Regions from separate parts of the Sedimentibacter sp. B4 genome, predicted to be linked through region 3. Evidence: riboswitches for the same ligand, from Rfam matches in the RefSeq annotation. Region 3 holds a riboswitch; each other region holds the start of a gene.
What was found. Region 3 has a riboswitch for cyclic di-GMP ahead of flgB (flagellar basal body rod protein FlgB). Riboswitches for the same ligand answer to the same signal wherever they lie in the genome.

Region 1: it holds a riboswitch for cyclic di-GMP, as region 3 does, so the genes downstream of both, BN358_RS14070 (methyl-accepting chemotaxis protein) here and flgB (flagellar basal body rod protein FlgB) in region 3, are expected to answer to the same signal.
Region 2: it holds a riboswitch for cyclic di-GMP, as region 3 does, so the genes downstream of both, BN358_RS22270 (stalk domain-containing protein) here and flgB (flagellar basal body rod protein FlgB) in region 3, are expected to answer to the same signal.
Region 4: it holds a riboswitch for cyclic di-GMP, as region 3 does, so the genes downstream of both, BN358_RS14815 (helix-turn-helix domain-containing protein) here and flgB (flagellar basal body rod protein FlgB) in region 3, are expected to answer to the same signal.

The regions. Positions count from the first base shown of each region.
Region 1 covers NZ_CANG01000903.1:49,886-54,103, forward strand. The annotation lists gene BN358_RS14065 (Crp/Fnr family transcriptional regulator) at 1-31, shown strand, start outside; gene BN358_RS14070 (methyl-accepting chemotaxis protein) at 67-1,740, opposite strand; cyclic di-GMP riboswitch class I at 2,182-2,265, opposite strand; gene BN358_RS14075 (GNAT family N-acetyltransferase) at 2,326-2,748, opposite strand; gene BN358_RS14080 (Crp/Fnr family transcriptional regulator) at 2,901-3,557, opposite strand; gene BN358_RS14085 (YitT family protein) at 3,629-4,218, opposite strand, start outside.
Region 2 covers NZ_CANG01000036.1:27,543-31,760, forward strand. The annotation lists gene BN358_RS06650 (sigma-54-dependent Fis family transcriptional regulator) at 1-121, opposite strand, end outside; gene BN358_RS06655 (DMT family transporter) at 279-1,184, shown strand; gene BN358_RS22270 (stalk domain-containing protein) at 1,303-2,193, opposite strand; cyclic di-GMP riboswitch class I at 2,293-2,376, opposite strand; gene BN358_RS06665 (D-2-hydroxyacid dehydrogenase) at 2,536-3,495, shown strand; gene tlp (small acid-soluble spore protein Tlp) at 3,541-3,771, opposite strand; gene BN358_RS06675 (radical SAM protein) at 3,950-4,218, opposite strand, start outside.
Region 3 covers NZ_CANG01000937.1:55,575-59,792, reverse strand. The annotation lists gene BN358_RS17050 (DUF6470 family protein) at 1-353, shown strand, start outside; gene fliW (flagellar assembly protein FliW) at 362-799, shown strand; gene BN358_RS17040 (carbon storage regulator) at 793-1,032, shown strand; cyclic di-GMP riboswitch class I at 1,324-1,409, shown strand; gene flgB (flagellar basal body rod protein FlgB) at 1,528-1,911, shown strand; gene flgC (flagellar basal body rod protein FlgC) at 1,923-2,354, shown strand; gene fliE (flagellar hook-basal body complex protein FliE) at 2,358-2,663, shown strand; gene fliF (flagellar basal-body MS-ring/collar protein FliF) at 2,691-4,218, shown strand, end outside.
Region 4 covers NZ_CANG01000906.1:98,665-102,882, reverse strand. The annotation lists gene sfsA (DNA/RNA nuclease SfsA) at 1-261, shown strand, start outside; gene BN358_RS14825 (GPR1/FUN34/YaaH family transporter) at 432-992, shown strand; gene BN358_RS14820 (CAP domain-containing protein) at 1,047-1,628, opposite strand; cyclic di-GMP riboswitch class I at 1,853-1,928, shown strand; gene BN358_RS14815 (helix-turn-helix domain-containing protein) at 1,973-2,170, shown strand; gene BN358_RS14810 (phosphodiester glycosidase family protein) at 2,181-3,650, shown strand; gene BN358_RS27120 (hypothetical protein) at 3,974-4,129, shown strand.

The DNA of each region.
Region 1 (4,218 bases), on a different contig from region 3:
AGACATTGAGTCTATGAAACACTTCATATGAAAAAAGATTTGCGTTCATCGCAAATCTTTTTGTTTTTACTTTTTAAGTTTGTACTTTCCTACCATCTCTTTTAACATTTGTGCCTGACTTGTCAGCTCTTCGCTTGCAGCAGCACCTTCTTCAGATGTTGCTGAATTTGCCTGTACAACCTGTGACACCTGCATAATACCAATATTAATTTGCTCAAGACCTGCTGCTTGTTCGTTTGATGATGTTGCTATATCATTAACTAAATTTGCTACTTTTTCAACCTCTTCAACAATTTCATCCAGGGCTTTTGCTGTATTTTGTGCTATATTAGTTCCAACCTGTGATTTTTTAATGGAATTTTCGATCATTTCCGTTGTTTCTTTAGCGGCACTGGCAGATCGTGCAGCAAGATTTCTTACTTCCTCTGCAACCACCGCAAACCCCTTGCCATGCTGTCCAGCTCGTGCAGCTTCTACAGCCGCATTAAGAGCAAGTATATTTGTTTGGAAAGCTATGTCATCAATCACCTTTATAATTTTTGATATATTTGTTGATGAACTATTAATTTCATCCATGGCATTAAGCATTTCCTTCATTTGCTGATTGCCGCTTTCTGCAGTAAATTTAGCTTTTTCTGCAAATTCATTTGCTTTATTGGCATTTTTAGCACTCATAGACGTCTGAGCAGAAATTTCTTCTAGAGATGCTGTCAATTCTTCTATGGAGCTTGCTTGTTCTGTTGCTCCCTGTGACAGCATAATGCTTGATTCAGATATCTGGCTTGCACCAGCTGCCACTTCTTCAGAAGCAACACTGATGTTTGATAGAATAGCATTGTTATTTGCAACCATTTCAGCAAGCTTAATTCCAAGTATATCTTTATCCGATCTGGCTTCCACATTTATAGTCAAATCTCCCTCTGCAATGCTTTGCGCTGTCAAAGCTTGAGAACGGATGTTTTCAATCATCCTTTCAAAGGCTTTCATGAGTCTTCCTATTTCATCATTTGAATTTGTACTAACATTTACATTTACATTTCCAATTGCCAATTCATCTGAAACTTCAACAAGATTGTTTATTGGATTTACTATACCTTTAGTAATTGCAAGGCTTAATACTATACTGATAATAATAGAAATTATAACTACTATTATTAAAATAGTGCTTGTAAACGAATAAAGTTTATCAGCATTCTGATTTTCCAAATCTGCATTTTGCTGATTAAATTCTGCCAATTCAACCAACATAGCTGATACTTCGTCAAATACTACTCTTGAGTTTCCTTTTGCCAGTACTTCAGCTTCTTCTGACTTTTGACCATTGCTTAATGCAACAATCTCTTCATTTATTTTCAAATATTCATTCCATTTTGATTTTATAGATTCTAAAAGTGCCCTGTCTGTGTCATTGCTGATTAAACCGTTGTACAAATCAATATAATTATTTATTTCAATGTTCTTTGAATTCATTTTTTCTTCATATTGAGCAAGTTCAGATTTTTCTTCCGATAAAACATGACCTAATTCATATATTCTGAAATCTGAAACGGCTGTGTTCATTTCACTTGAATACATTACGCTGGGCAGACTGTTTTCAGCAATAATAGTTGTACTTTCATCTATATTTCCCAGTGCAGAAATTGAAAGCAAACCAATAAATGCAAGAATTACAGTTATTATGCCGAACCCAAGCAGCAGTCTTCCTCTAATTGACAAATCTTTTCTAATTTTAAGCTTCATGTAAACTCTCCTAAGTTGATTTAATTTAGCTAGCTCATAAATTTCTTTCACATTTTCCTGTAGAAATAATTTACGTACTATAAACAGATTTCCCAATTCCGTTAGCATACTTGCTTCACTTTTGTTATTCAATTTTAGACTTTTATATCTTTTGGGTCATATGGAATCCTTATACTATAATTTTACCTCCTATTATCTCATCTCATTGAATTTGTGCAAATAATAAATCAACTGAAAAGTGTAAAGATATCTTCAACGCACAAAATTTTGCTGCGCCACTACCACAAAGAAATTGTGTCCCCTCACTGTAACTCCTTAACGGCAGTACGTAACAATACTTACAAGGTTTTATGTATAATTGCACAGCATTTTCCAATATAATAAAAAAATAGGCAACATTGTTGCCTATAAAAAATAAAACTATAAAAATAGCATTACTAATTTGGCAACCTGACAATCATGGCATTAAGCTTTAGACTCACGGCTTTGCGTCACCACTTTTCAATGGTTTTGCCTTTTCAATTTTGTTTTTATTACTTTCACATTGTTCTTATATATTAAGCTTAGATGAATATAAAGTCAACATTATTCAGTAAATCCTGCTGAATGCATTTGCTCTTCTTTACCGAATATTGCCATTCCTGTTTTCAATTTCCTGAAATTTAACTTTTGATAAAACGGTTCTTTTCCTGGAGATGCAAATAGTATTATGTTACAATGAGAAAGACGTTGTATGATGCTCTCCATAATTAATTTACCTACACCATTCCCCTGATATTCAGGTACTACCGCTATATCATAAACTGCAGCTTCATAAGCTCCGTCTGAAATAGCCCGACCAAACCCTATCATTTGTTCCTCATGGAAAGCAAACACAACACTGTGGCTGTTCTCAAATGCTTTTTTATGAACCTCACCATCAAAATACCCCATGCCAACTCGTTTTAAAATTTCACAAACATTATTAAAATCAATATTCGAACAATTTAATTGTAAAGCGACCTCCATTTTATCCTCCCTATAATTTATGCTTTTACCTAAATTAATAAACAAGACTGCCAATCCACAATGAGTAATTTGACAGTCCGGTATTAATCATAACTAATTAAAAACATTTTTTGAACCACATTAATATAAAAGCAACTGTTTTACATCCATTACTAATAGTTGTTTTCTGAAAACCTTTTAACTCTATCAGATTTATCCTTCAAGTATTTTTCATTTATAATCTTATATGGACCATTATCTAATTTTTCAATAATGCCTTCAGATTCAAACTTATTTAAGATGTTATATAAACTTCTTCTGCTAATATTCAAGTTGTCACATATGTCATAAATGCTTTTATAGATAAATTTGCAATTGCATGAATTCTCCAGGACATAGTAGGATACAAGCTCGCACTGAGAAAACAAATTGCTCATGAGCATTTTTTTATACATTACATAAACCCTGCTGCTGGTCTTAAAATAAAAGAAAGTAGAAAATTCTGAATTTTTCATTAACACGTTCATCATATCAGTATTCAGGCACAGCAGTACAACATCAGTCACGGCAATATTATTGCCATAAAAATTATGCTTTCTAAAATAACTGATCTGTCCGGCAAACTCATTTTCTGAAATGACATCTAAAAGTACTTTTTTGCCCAAGTCAGAATAACTTTCTATTTTAACTGTACCCTCTAGAATATAATAAATTTGATTATCTATATTTTCTGCCCTTGAAAAACATGTTCCCTTTTTCAAAGTCAAAACAGGAATATTATCTAAACATTCTTTAATGTAAGTATATATGTGAGAGTTTTCAATTAACATAAAATACCTCCAATATAAGTTTGAATTATAATAATTTATTATAATTCAAACTTACAAACTATACAAGCAACTTAAACAGCTTTGTTCTCTTCTTCTACCTCACCTTTGTCTAACCATTCAACGATTCTCGGTTTATAGTTTTTCATAATAAAACCGACAACTTTTCCAACAAGCAATGCAGCTAAAATTGTTCCTTCTCTTACTGTCTTCAATGACCCTAAAAATACAAGAGACAAAAGTGCTGATATTAAAACCATGCCTGTGTCAACTCCAACCTTAGCATTACCAAACTTTATTTTATCCTTGCTCACCTGCACAATAGCAGCGCAAAGACCTTCTGCCGGAAGAGGCATGATGTTTGGAATAAGGAATCCGGAAACACCGATACCGATAACCACTATACTTATTGCCAAATATACAAGTTGCATTACGTAATTGCCAGGAGCTGGCAACCAAAACAACAAATATTTTGTGCTGGTATATGTTATGAAAGTGCCAAGAATAAAAGTCGGAACAATCTGCAACAAGTTTCTTACTTTATAATCTTTTCTCAACAATATTATCTGCAGTGCCATTAATCCCATGTAAACAAAATATGTTGCCTTTCCAAGTTCAACTCCCCAAACAAGTTCACAGGCATAAGGAATTGAACTAACAGGAG
Region 2 (4,218 bases), on a different contig from region 3:
CAGAAATCAACATGTTTTCTACCCTTACATATTTTCCCAAAAGCTGGTTAAGCTGATTAAGTATTCTAAGACCGGTATTTCTTCCTTCGCTTACAACCAATATCTTCTTAATTTTTATCACACCTTTGCATTTTTTTGTAATTATATCACGACCATATTTAAAGAACAACCGAAATTGCCGCAGCACGTTCATATTAAAATAGGCTGGTATTTTAATCCTCTTCATGTTAATATGTTTATATAGAATTGTTTTATATTATATAGCAGGGAGAATATTTATGAAGACAAAAGAAGTGAAATCAGTATTTATACTGCTCTTGACAGCAGCAATATGGGGATTTGCATTTGTTGCACAAAGAGTGGGAATGCAGCACGTCGGCGCCTTTACATTCAATGGTGTGAGATTTGCCTTAGGAAGCATATCTTTGCTGCCTGTAATATATTTTTTCAACAGGAAAAACAAAGAACAACAAAAGGAAGAAGCAGACTTAAAAACAACGGTGAAATCAGGGTTAATAGCAGGAAGTGTATTGTTCATTGCAGCTTCCTTGCAGCAAATAGGACTCATTTACACCACAGCCGGCAAGGCCGGATTCATAACAAGCCTTTACATAGTCCTTGTACCAATAATAGGAATATTGTTCAAGCAAAAAACTCACATGAAGACATGGATTGGTGCTTTAACTGCAGCTATAGGACTTTATTTTTTAAGCATCAATGAAAGCTTTACAATTGAGTTTGGAGATTTTTTAGAAATTATAGGAGCCGTATTCTGGGCATGCCACATACTTCTGATTGACAGATTTGTTAAAAATGTCGATGCCATAAAACTTTCAAGCATTCAATTCGCCACATGTGCAGTATTAAGCATGATTACTGCATTTATAACAGAAGATGTCAATGCTGCAGGAATTTCAAGTGCTCTTGTGCCAATTCTTTACGGCGGCATTATGTCAGCAGGAGTAGCGTACACTTTGCAGGCAGTGGGACAAAAATATGCAAAACCGTCACATGCAGCTATTGCTCTTAGCATGGAGTCAGTGTTTGCAGCCATAGGAGGAATAGTACTTCTTGCTGAAAGGATGTCTCCAAGAGGTTACTTAGGATGTGCCTTGATGCTTTTAGGAATGCTTATTGCACAGTCTGAAAATTTTGGCAAAGAAAATCCCGGAGAAGCCAGTTAAACTGAACTAATGAATCCAAAAGGCACAGCTTATTTAGTAGTGCCTTTTTTATTCTGTCAGTAAAATTTACAAAGCAAAGGACTGTTGCATTATGCAGCAGCCCTTAAGAGGAGGAGTATTAATCAATATTGATTGTTTGAGTTTCCTGGTCCCATACAACTGAAAGTTCTAATTGTTCAGCAATGAATCTTAGAGGAACCATTGTTCTGTTGTTCATTATTTCAGCCGGAACGTCTATTTCAACTGTTTCTTCATTTACTGTAACTGTTCCTTCAGCCAGAGAAAATACAATTACTTTTCCGTCTTTTGTTATGGTGACAATTTTTTCTACGTCATCATACTCTACTTTTGCTCCCAAGGCTTCTGATACAGCTCTCACAGGAATCAATGTTCTTCCTTCTTTAATTACAGGAGGTGTGTCAAATTTAGCATTACCTTTTTTGAACAAAACATTTTCTACAGAAATGACATCAACATTCTCAATGCTGTCAAATCTTAAAGAAACTTCTTTTAAGGCCTCAAGCTCTTCTTGAGTATATTTGTTTCTCACTATTTCCTGCATTTCTTGTATTTTTACCTTCATTTGAACTTTATATTCGTTCATTTCTAATTTTTTTGCTTCAAGCTGCAACTTAATTTCTGCAATTGCTGCTTCGTCCCCAAGTGCTTCGGCTGCTTCAAGGCTTGTATCAAGTGCTTCGAGTTCATCTTCGATTCCGTCTTTTAGTGCCTCAATTTCGTCCTTTTCAGCTTCAACAGCCGCTTTTGCCTCTTTCCATACTTTGCTGTTTCCCTTGCCCTTACCGTTTCCTTCTTCAACTACTTCTTCTTCATCTTCGATGTCTTCATCAGTTTCAACATCTGCGTCTTGATCAACCTCAGAACTTACCTGAGTTTCATCTGTTGTGTTGTTTGTTTCACCATCAAGATCTTCCCCAAAAGCTACAGTTGGAAAAACTAATGTCATTAGAAGTGCCAAAATCAATGCAATTTTGTTAATGCTTTTCATTTAATCTAGATCTCCTTTTTCCCACAGGGTAATTTTTGGACAAAAAAAGCTCTGAATGGGTCGCCAAACAGAGCCAATACTTTTATATGTATTAACAATTTTGGTAACCCGGCTGCCTTGGTATGTACCTTAAGGCCCGTGGCTTTGCGTCCCCGGCTTTCACCGGGTTTGCCTTTATCAGTTCGCTAATTTATTCCATGGTAAAATTATATTCCTATATATAAATTTTGTCAATCAAAATAATTCTTTCCTGTAAAATCAATTGCACATGGAATAAATATCTGATAAAATTTCCTTAATGAAATATCAATACTACTGCACAGCAGATTACCTGGAGATAATATGAAAATAGTAATTTTAGATGGATATACTTTAAACCCCGGAGACTTGTCATGGGATAAACTAAAAAATCTTGGCGATGTTGAAATTTATGACAGAACTCCTGCTGAGCTCACTGTTGAAAGAATCAAAGATGCAGACATAGTTCTTACAAACAAATCACCTATTTCAAAAAAAGATATGGAACAATGCAAAAATCTTAAATTCATAAGTGTTCTTGCAACTGGTTACAACATAGTTGAAACAGCTTACGCAAAGGAAAGAAACATTGTGGTTTCAAACATTCCCACATACGGTACTGCTTCTGTTGGACAGTTTACCATTGCACTTCTTTTAGAAATCTGCCACCACATAGGGGAACATTCAAGGTCCGTAAAAAACGGAGACTGGGCAGAATGCAAGGACTGGACATACTGGAACTATCCTCTCATCGAGCTTGAGGGAAAGACAATGGGAATAATAGGCTATGGAAAAATTGGGCAGAAAACCGGACAAATCGCCCAGGCTATGGGAATGAAAGTTCTTGCAAATGCTAGTCATCCTAACCCAGCTCTTGAAAGCGATACATGCAGGTATGTTGATATTGATGAGCTCATGGAAAATTCAGACGTCGTTGTACTACACTGCCCTTTGACGCCTTCAACAAGTGGAATAATAAACAAAAATAATATTGCCAAAATGAAGGATGGTGTCATTATAATAAACGATTCAAGAGGACCGCTTATTGTGGAAGAAGATTTAAGAGATGCACTTAACAGCGGAAAGGTTGCCTACGCAGCATGTGATGTTGTTTCAACAGAACCCATAAGAACTGACAATCCGCTTCTATCTGCTAAAAACATAATTATAACACCACATATTGCATGGGCTCCAATTGAAGCAAGAAAAAGACTTATGGATTATACTATAGAAAATATTCAAAAGTTCATTGAAGGAAATCCCGTCAATGTTGTAAACAAATGATTGTAGGGGATGATAGGGGCGGACCTCGTGTCCGCCCGAAAGAGATTATTTATATCCGTTTTTCTTGTCTATTGCTTCATCCCTTATTTCTTCTTTCATATTTTTGAGAGATTGTTCTCTTCTCATATTTTTATCAGCCAAATCCTGTCTTTCTTTTTCGTTGTCAACTTTTTTCATAAGATCTTTTGTTTCTCTGTAGTTGACTATTGTGTTGTCTATCATGTTTTGAATTCTGTCAACATTGTCTCTTCTGTCATCTGGTTTTGGGTTATTCATATTTTTCTCCTTTTCATAATAGTCCCTGAATTATTATTTCTTAGTTCATTGTAATTATTCCGGCGAAATTTTACAGAATTCCTATTTAAGCACAATAAAAGCCGGAAATTCCAGCTCAAATTATTGATTAACCCTGATGTTATCATCAACCTAAGCTGGAAATCAGACTCATTAAATGTTACAGTGTATCATATTCAAGCGGTATGAAATTACCGCTTTCACGGAGTCTTTTTAGTCTTTTAACCAGCTCTTCCTTGTCCTTGTTGAGTATTCCTGCCTGGTTAACATGGTTTGAAACGTGGTTTGCTCTGAATATGCAGTCCTCAAGCTCCATGTTTTCAAGCATTATTATGTTTTCATCAAGCACTTCAAGAGGTGTCAACAGATGAAAATTTCCCTGTCTTATGTCATCGGCCAATTCGGATTCTTCTTCCACAACAAGGCGGA
Region 3 (4,218 bases):
CGGCCAGATATGCTGAAGAAGGAAACTTAATGCTTGATATAAATTTCATGGATAATCCAATTCCTGAAATTGCCATGAGAAGATTTTTCAGCGATGTTGATTTTAATATTGGATTTGCTCCGAGCACCGGACCTGATATTTCATGGGAACCTGGAGAACTTTCAATTAATTTTGAAATGGATAAACTTAATTTTGACTGGAATGTAGAAAGACCGCAAATAAACTTCATTCCGGGAAGTATAGAGTTCATAATAAACGAATATCCAAGGGTAGAAATAAATTATGTTGGCACCCCAATTTTTGTTCCACCAAGTTCGAATCCTTATAATAAGGCGATAGACACAAGAGCATGAGGTAAAAAATGAATATAAAAACTAGAGATTTTGGATATATTGCCGTAAATGAAGAAGATGAAATCACATTTACATGTGGAATGTATGGTTTTGAAGAATATAAGAAATATGTCATATTGAAAGACTCACCGGAAGATGATGTTATGTATCTTCAGTCTCTTGAAAATAATGATTTATCTTTTGTGTTGATTGATCCATATGCTGTTGCCACAGGTTTTGATCCTTCAGTTAATGAAGAAGACTTGAAAGATTTAGAAACAGTCAGTGAATCTGAATTAAGGTTTTTGGTTATTGCAATTATAAAAGAAGAAATTAAGGACTCTGTTGTGAATTTAAAAAGTCCGATTGCATTAAACCCAAAAACAAGAAAAGCTAAACAAGTTATTTTGCAGAATTCCTATCCTCTCAGATACAACATATTACAAGAGGGGGATTCCATATGTTAGTAATAAAAAGAAAAGAATCGGAATCCATACTGATCGGGGATGACATTGAGATAATAATTTCTGAAATTTCTCAGGATAAGGTTAAAATAGCAATCAATGCACCCAAGGACATTAAAATAACAAGAAAAGAACTGGCTGAAACATGTGAATTTAATATTAACGCTTCGGAACAAATAAGTAAAAGTAGCTTAAATAATATTAAGTTAAGTTTAAAAAACACAGACAAAAAGTAGAAATATTAAAAATTTCTTAACTTTTTCTGCATCTTTTTTGAATTTTTATTACAAATGTAGTTTTAAATATACAAAGGTTTGCAAAAATATAAAATTTGCAGGCCTTTTTTTATTGCCAAAAATTATAAAGTCATGAATAATTCAGCATTGTTAAAAAAAGAAGCAAAAATATACAAACTTTTTCCATGCACTATATATGCACATTAAAGTATTAATATGCAAAATACGGTGTGTCGAAAATGCTTGCAATTTGCAGAATCTTCTATTATAATTATTTTTGTTAGTAAAAAAATTGATAAGTGGTAAACCTGCCGAAAGGCAGCGACACAAAGCTACAGGGCCTAAAGATATTTATTCTATGGTTGCCAGCTGCCAATAATAATGAAATGTAATTATTTTTTATAATTATAATTTAATTATTATTGTCGCATGCAAACATATAAACTTTATATGTTTTTTATTATGCCTTTTTTTAAGATAACGGGGGAGATTAAGATGAATTTTGATAACAATGTAAGTTTAAATCTATTGAATAAGAGTCTTGACGGGCTTTGGCTCAGACAGCAAATCACTATGGAAAACATAGCTAACTTTTCCACACCAGGCTATAAAAGCAAATTTGTTGACTTTGAAAGCCTTCTTAAATCAAATCTTAATAATACTGAAAAAACTTCAGAAGCAAACAATCAAATAAAATCAAGCAACATCATAATTGAAGAAAATAATGATCAATCATTGCGACTAGATGGAAACAATGTGGATCTTGAAAAAGAAAATCTCCAGCTTGCAAAGACGCAGCTTGAGTACATGTATACAGTCACTGAAATGAATTCTTATTTTTCTAAACTTAAGTCTGTTATTTCAGAAGGCAAAAAATAAGGGGGAAAGTTATGGCATTTTTGGAGTCACTTAATATCAGCGGATCAGGGCTTACTGCTCAGAGATTCCGCATGGATGTAATATCTGAAAATATTGCAAACATTGATACAACAAGAACAGAAAACGGGGAACCTTACAGAAGAAAGATGGTTGTTCTTACTTCTGAAAACAGTTTCAAGGAAATGATGGTTAAAAATATTAAGGATTATGAAGCCGGTGGAGTGGAAGTTACGGAAATTGTTGAAGATCAAAGCGAGTTCAAGCTTGTTTATGACCCTGAACATCCGGATGCCGATATGAACGGATATGTGAAAATGCCCAATGTTGATTCTCTAAAGGAAACAGTGGACATGATGGAAGCATACAGAGCGTATCAGGCAAATGTAACTGCTCTTAACACAACAAAACAAATGGCAGTGAAGGCTTTGGAGATAGGGAGATAAAAAATGTTTATAGAACCGATACAACCAATTAAGGGAATTTACCAGATTAATGAATTAAGCAAGAATGAAAACACAGTTGAAAAAGGAAACAGTCTTTTCAAATCCATTTTTGACAATGCATTAAATGATTACATAAGTGCTGAAAAGCAGGTTGACGAAGACATATACAAGCTTTCAACAGGAGAAAGCGATGATGTTCACAATTTAATGATAAATACAAAAAAAGCAGAATTATCTCTTGATCTTATGATACAACTTAGAAACAAGACATTAGATGCTTACAATGAAATAATGCGTATGAATTTATAATATAGCGTACATATTTAGGAGTTATTAATGGCTGATCAAATCAAAAACATCGTCAAAAGTATAAAAGACTTTTGGGATAAATTAAGCAGCAAAAGCAGGAAAATTATAATTGGCGGATTTGCAGGCATAGTTGTGGCGTCTTTAATTATTGCACTTGTTTTGAACAACAAGGAATATGTTGTTTTGTTCAGTGGTATTGACGAGGAAGAAACTGCTGAAGTAATGCAGCAGCTTCAGGAAAACAACGTTGATTACAAATATGAAAATGACGGAACCATTCTTATACCAGAAGCGCAGGAAAGCACCTTAAGAATGCAGCTTGCACAGTCAGGACACCCCAGAAGCGGAACAAATTACGATGTTTTTACTGAAAATATTGATTTCATGACAACAGATTATGAAAAAAGACAATATGAAATATTTCAGCTTCAGGAAAGGCTTCAATCATCAATTATGACAATTGATGGTGTTGAGGATGCAATTGTTACTATAAGCGTACCTGAGGAAAAAAACTTCGCATGGGAAACAAATACTGCAAAACCTTCCGCTTCAGTAAAAGTAAATCTTAAAAGCGGCAAGTCATTATCCTCTTCTCAAACAGATGGAATAATGCAGCTGGTGGTTAAAAGTGTTGAAGGTCTGGAGGAAGAAAATGTTGCCATTGTTGATAATGATGGAAACAGTCTTGTGGCAAGTGGAGAAATTAAGCAAACAAACACCATAAAGCTTAAACTGGAAATTGAAAAGCAATTTGAAAGAGAAACAATCAAAAATGTTTCAGAGTTCCTGGCAAAGATATACGGTGAAGAAAATATTAAAGTATCTGCAAAATGCACTATTAATTTTGATAAGAAAATAAGCGAGATGCTACAGTACCTGCCAGATGAAGAAACAAAACTTGGTGTTCCGGGAAGCACACAAAATCAAAGAGAAATAACAGGACCCGGTGAAACTGTTGGAGGAATATCAGGAACAGAATCAAATGCTGAGGTTCCCACATATCCGGGAGTAGTAGTAGAAGGCGACAACATTTATTTTAAAGATTCAAACTCAATCAATTACCTGGTAAGCCAGCTGAAGGAACAAATTGAGCATAATCCGGGGGAAATTGAGCAGTTGACTGTTGCTGCTGTAATTAACAAGGCAAGCATAAGAGATGAGGAATTAACTGAAGTCAAGGAACTCATAGCTTTCTCGGCAGGTGTTTCAACAGAAGACATAGCACTTCACAACATGCTTTTTTATGATCCTGATGCTCCGGCTCAGCCTGCAATATCAGATGAAGTAAATGGAGAAGATGCAATAACTATGAGAGAGATACTGATTTACGGCGGAATAGCGCTGGCAGTTTTATCGGTGCTGATTTTCATATTGAGCATAGTCTTAAGAAAGCGTAAGAAGAAAAAAGAAGCCTTGAATGCTGCCAAGTCAAAAGCTGAAGCAGAAGCTGAAGCAGCCGCAGCCGGTGATTTCTCATGGCAGGATATACAAGATGGAATTAAACTGCAGGAAACACAGGAACAGGCTATTAAAAAACAGCTTAAGGAATTTACAT
Region 4 (4,218 bases), on a different contig from region 3:
TTTCCGGATGCTCCCACTGAAAGAGGGCTGAAGCACTTGAACGAGCTGTCCTCCTGCATTGATGAAGGATATGAAGCTTATGTTTTTTTCATTGTCCAAATGAAGGATGTGAAATATTTTACCTCAAATGTTAAAACACACAAGGAATTTGCTGATACTCTCATTAAAGCAAGACAAAAAGGTGTCAACATAATTGCTCTTGATTGTGATGTAAAAGAAGACAGCATAACTGCAATGAACTTTGTTGAAATAAAACTTTAATTTTGAAATTAATATATGAAAGTTCCTTGGACGAATTACCAATAATTGTTTTCTCCAGCTAGTTGCAAAAAATGTTATATAAGTGAATATTTATTTCTTGCATAAATCTATTCTGTATGTTAACATACTAACGATTTTAAAATAATTAATAAAAATTTATTGGAGGAAACATGAACAAAGAGAATCAAATGGCAATTGCCAACCCGTCTCCATTAGGCCTTTTAGGATTTGGATTGACAACTGTGCTTCTCAATCTTCACAATGCAGATATTATTCCGCTTTCAGTAGTAATAGTAGCAATGGGATTTGCATTGGGCGGAGCAGCTCAAATCATTGCAGGAATAATGGAATTTTTGAAGAACAACACCTTTGGAGCTACAGCATTTACAGCTTACGGATTTTTTTGGTGGTCGCTTATATTTATTTGGATTAACCCTTTTGAAGGAATAAAAGCAGCCGATGAAAAAAGTATGGGATTTTACTTGCTGCTTTGGGGTATATTTACAGCATTTATGTTTATTGGAACTTTGAAGCACAACCGCGCCACACAAATTGTATTCTTATCACTTGCAATACTGTTTTTAATGTTATCAATAGGAGATTTTACAGGAATTCACAGCATTAAAATTGCTGCAGGATGGGTTGGAATTTTCTGCGGATCATCAGCAATATATACTTCATTGGCTCAGGTTGTAAACAACGAATTTAAAAAGCAAATAATGCCTTTATAATAAAATAAATAAAAACTGCGCTGTTGGCGCAGTTTTTATTATATCTGTTAGCAATTATTTGTCATCTCCGGTAAACATTTGAGTCCAAAACGTTTTTCCGCTTGCGTCTGTCCAGTATCCTACACCTATATAAATAAATTCAGGTGAAAGTATATTTGCTCTGTGTGAAGGTGAACCCATCCACTGAGAAACAACTTCTTCAGGAGTGTCTTGCCCTGATGCTATATTTTCACCCCATGCAGAATAAGTTACGCCATATTTTAACAACATATCTCCGGCCATCCCGTAAGTGGGAGACTGGTGTGCAAAATAATTGTTGTCTGCCATATCCTTCGATTTTAATCTTGCCACGTCAGATATTTTTGTATTGAAACTGAGTGCAGGCAAACCGTTTTTTTGCCTTTCAACATTCACAAGATCCGCTACTCTTTTTTCATAAGAAGAAGAACTTGAAGGAACAACTGAAGGATCTGCCGTTGGATTAGCTGAAGGTTCAGTGGTGTTGAAATTGTAGAAATTGTCTAGGTTGAAATTATTCGGGTCAAAATCGTTCCAGTTAAAGTTTGAAAATGCAAGTGCCTGCACTGGTGTCAATGCAAGAACTAAAGTTAAAGCAAATGCCGATACTTTTTTCATACATATTCTCCTCACTTAATATTAAGCTGGTAAAACAAATAATTACTACATGAAACTATTAAAAGTTTCATAGTTATTATTGCAATTAAAGACATAAATATAATGAGCAGTTGTTTGATAATTTGACTAATAGTGACAATTGTAATCTTTATAATTTTAGAAAATTTTCCTTTTATTTACAAATTGTATTGACAACGTTCGCCAAGAAGACTATAATTATGACAAATTCATATTGGCAAAACAGGCGAAAGTCTGTGACGCAAAGCTAAAGGGCCTTTAAAATGGCAGCCAGCTGCAGTTTGCATTGCTATTGAATGGCAATGCTATTTTTTTTGAGGTGAAAAATGGACTTCATAACAATAAAGGATGCAGCAGATTCGTGGGGTGTTTCTCCAAGAAGAGTTCAATTATTATGTGCAAATAAAAGAATTGACGGAGCAGTAAAATTCGGAAGAGACTGGGCAATACCAAAAGATGCTGAAAAGCCTACTGATGCGAGAATTAAGTCAGGTAACTATAAAAATTGGAGAAATAAAGAATAAGGAGATAAATATGAAATTTTTCAAACATGTGTTATGTTTAACATTAGCCGGTGTACTATTATGCAACAATCCAACTTTTGCTGCAACAAGTTCGTACCGAAGCACTAACATAAATGGAATAAACATTAATTATATTAATATACAAATGAATTCAAACATAAAGACAGTAGTGTTAAATGCAGAAAACCAGATGAATAGTTCTGATTCTCTTGCAAACATGGCAAAAAGCTCAGGAGCTTTTGCTGCAATAAACGGAACTTATTTTGAAGCTTACAATGGAACTCCTGTTCCATGGGGAACAATAATCAAAAATGGAAAAATAATTCACATTAGCAATGGCGGATCTGTTGCAGGAATTTCTTCAGGAGGCAAATTAATCATAGACAGGCTTTCCTTTGATTTTGAAGTATACATAAACGGTAAATTCAGGTCAATACCGTGGAGAATAAATCATCCAAGCACTGAAGCAGATGCAATAACAATTTTTACTCCTGAATATGGTTCAACAGTCAATCTTCAACCAGGAGCCAAAGCAGCAATAGTAAAAAACGGAAAGGTTACTGAAATTTCCACTACAGATTTTATAGTTCCAAGTGGCGGATTTGCTGTAGTATATAATCAATCAGTTGTTTATTTGCTTGATGAGCGTTTTAAGACAGGAGATGAAGTTTATTACAAGGTAATCATAAAAACAACATTTACAAATGCTGAAGACTGGAATGATGTTGTAAGCGCACTTGGTGCAGGTCCAAGCTTAATTATCAACGGAAACATTACTGCCGATGGCCCTGCAGAAGGATTTTTTGAAGCGAAAATCAACACAAACAGTGCAGCAAGGTCATTTATAGGAACAAAATCCGACGGTACCATAACAATTGGCAACATGGGATCGGCTACAGTGAAGAATGCAGCAGAAACTTTGAAGCAAATGGGATTTGTAAACGCCATGTGCCTTGATGGAGGTGGTTCAGTTGCTCTTTACCATCCTGCATCAAATGTTTCAACTTCCGGAAGAAAAATAAACAACGGACTTGCGTTTGTTGAGGAAAAAATTACAGGTATCACTGCAGTGCCAACATCATCAAAGGTATTACTTGATGGAAATGATGTAAATATTGAAGCTTACAACATTGATAACAGCAATTACTTCAAGCTTAGGGACATTGCAAAGATTCTCGATGGAAGCAAAAAAAGCTTCAATGTTGAGTGGGACAACAGCAAAAATGCAATAAATATTGTGAAAAATAAAAAATACAGTCCAGTTGGTCTGGAGCTTGCTTCATCTAATGAAAAAAGAAGTAAGGGTGCTGTTAAATCAAGTTCTGAAGTTTATTTGAACGGAGAAAAAGTCACTCTAACTGCTTACAATATTGACGGTAACAACTACTTTAAACTTCGTGATATCGCTGGAACATTGGATTTTGAAGTTATGTGGGACGCTGTTCAAAATGCAGTAATCATAGAAACAACAATTGAATAGAAAACTGCCTGCACATTATGCAGGCAATTTTTATATAATAAGGAAAGTTCTCTTTCCTATTATATAAAAACGAGGATTGCAAAGGACGGGACGTCCTTAACCTTAAGGGGGGTGCGGAGTCAAAAACGCGTATACATTTTTACGCCGAAGGGGGACATAGGTCCCCCTAGCGGAGTTGCGGAGCAACTTTTTATATGTATAATATAATATTGAATGAGAAATTTTATTATTTCAAGGTTTAAATTTCCAATGATGGGTAAAAATAAAATAGTACATTATTTCAAATATAAGATTCATTAAATATCTCGGAAGGAGGAATTGAAATGGACAGCAATATGGAAGCTTATTGCACAGTATGCGGAAAGTTCACTTATTTTATTTATGATGGAGAAGACTGGGTGTGTCAGACATGTGACAGTGTAAATACAAATGCCATGAAAGGCGAAACAGACATGATGTTTGATCAATATAAAGACTGATTGGTATAATTACAGGAAAATAAGGTGTACATTTAAGTTTCAAAAATTTAATCCCGGGTATATATTAGTCAACATAAGAAATGAAGGAG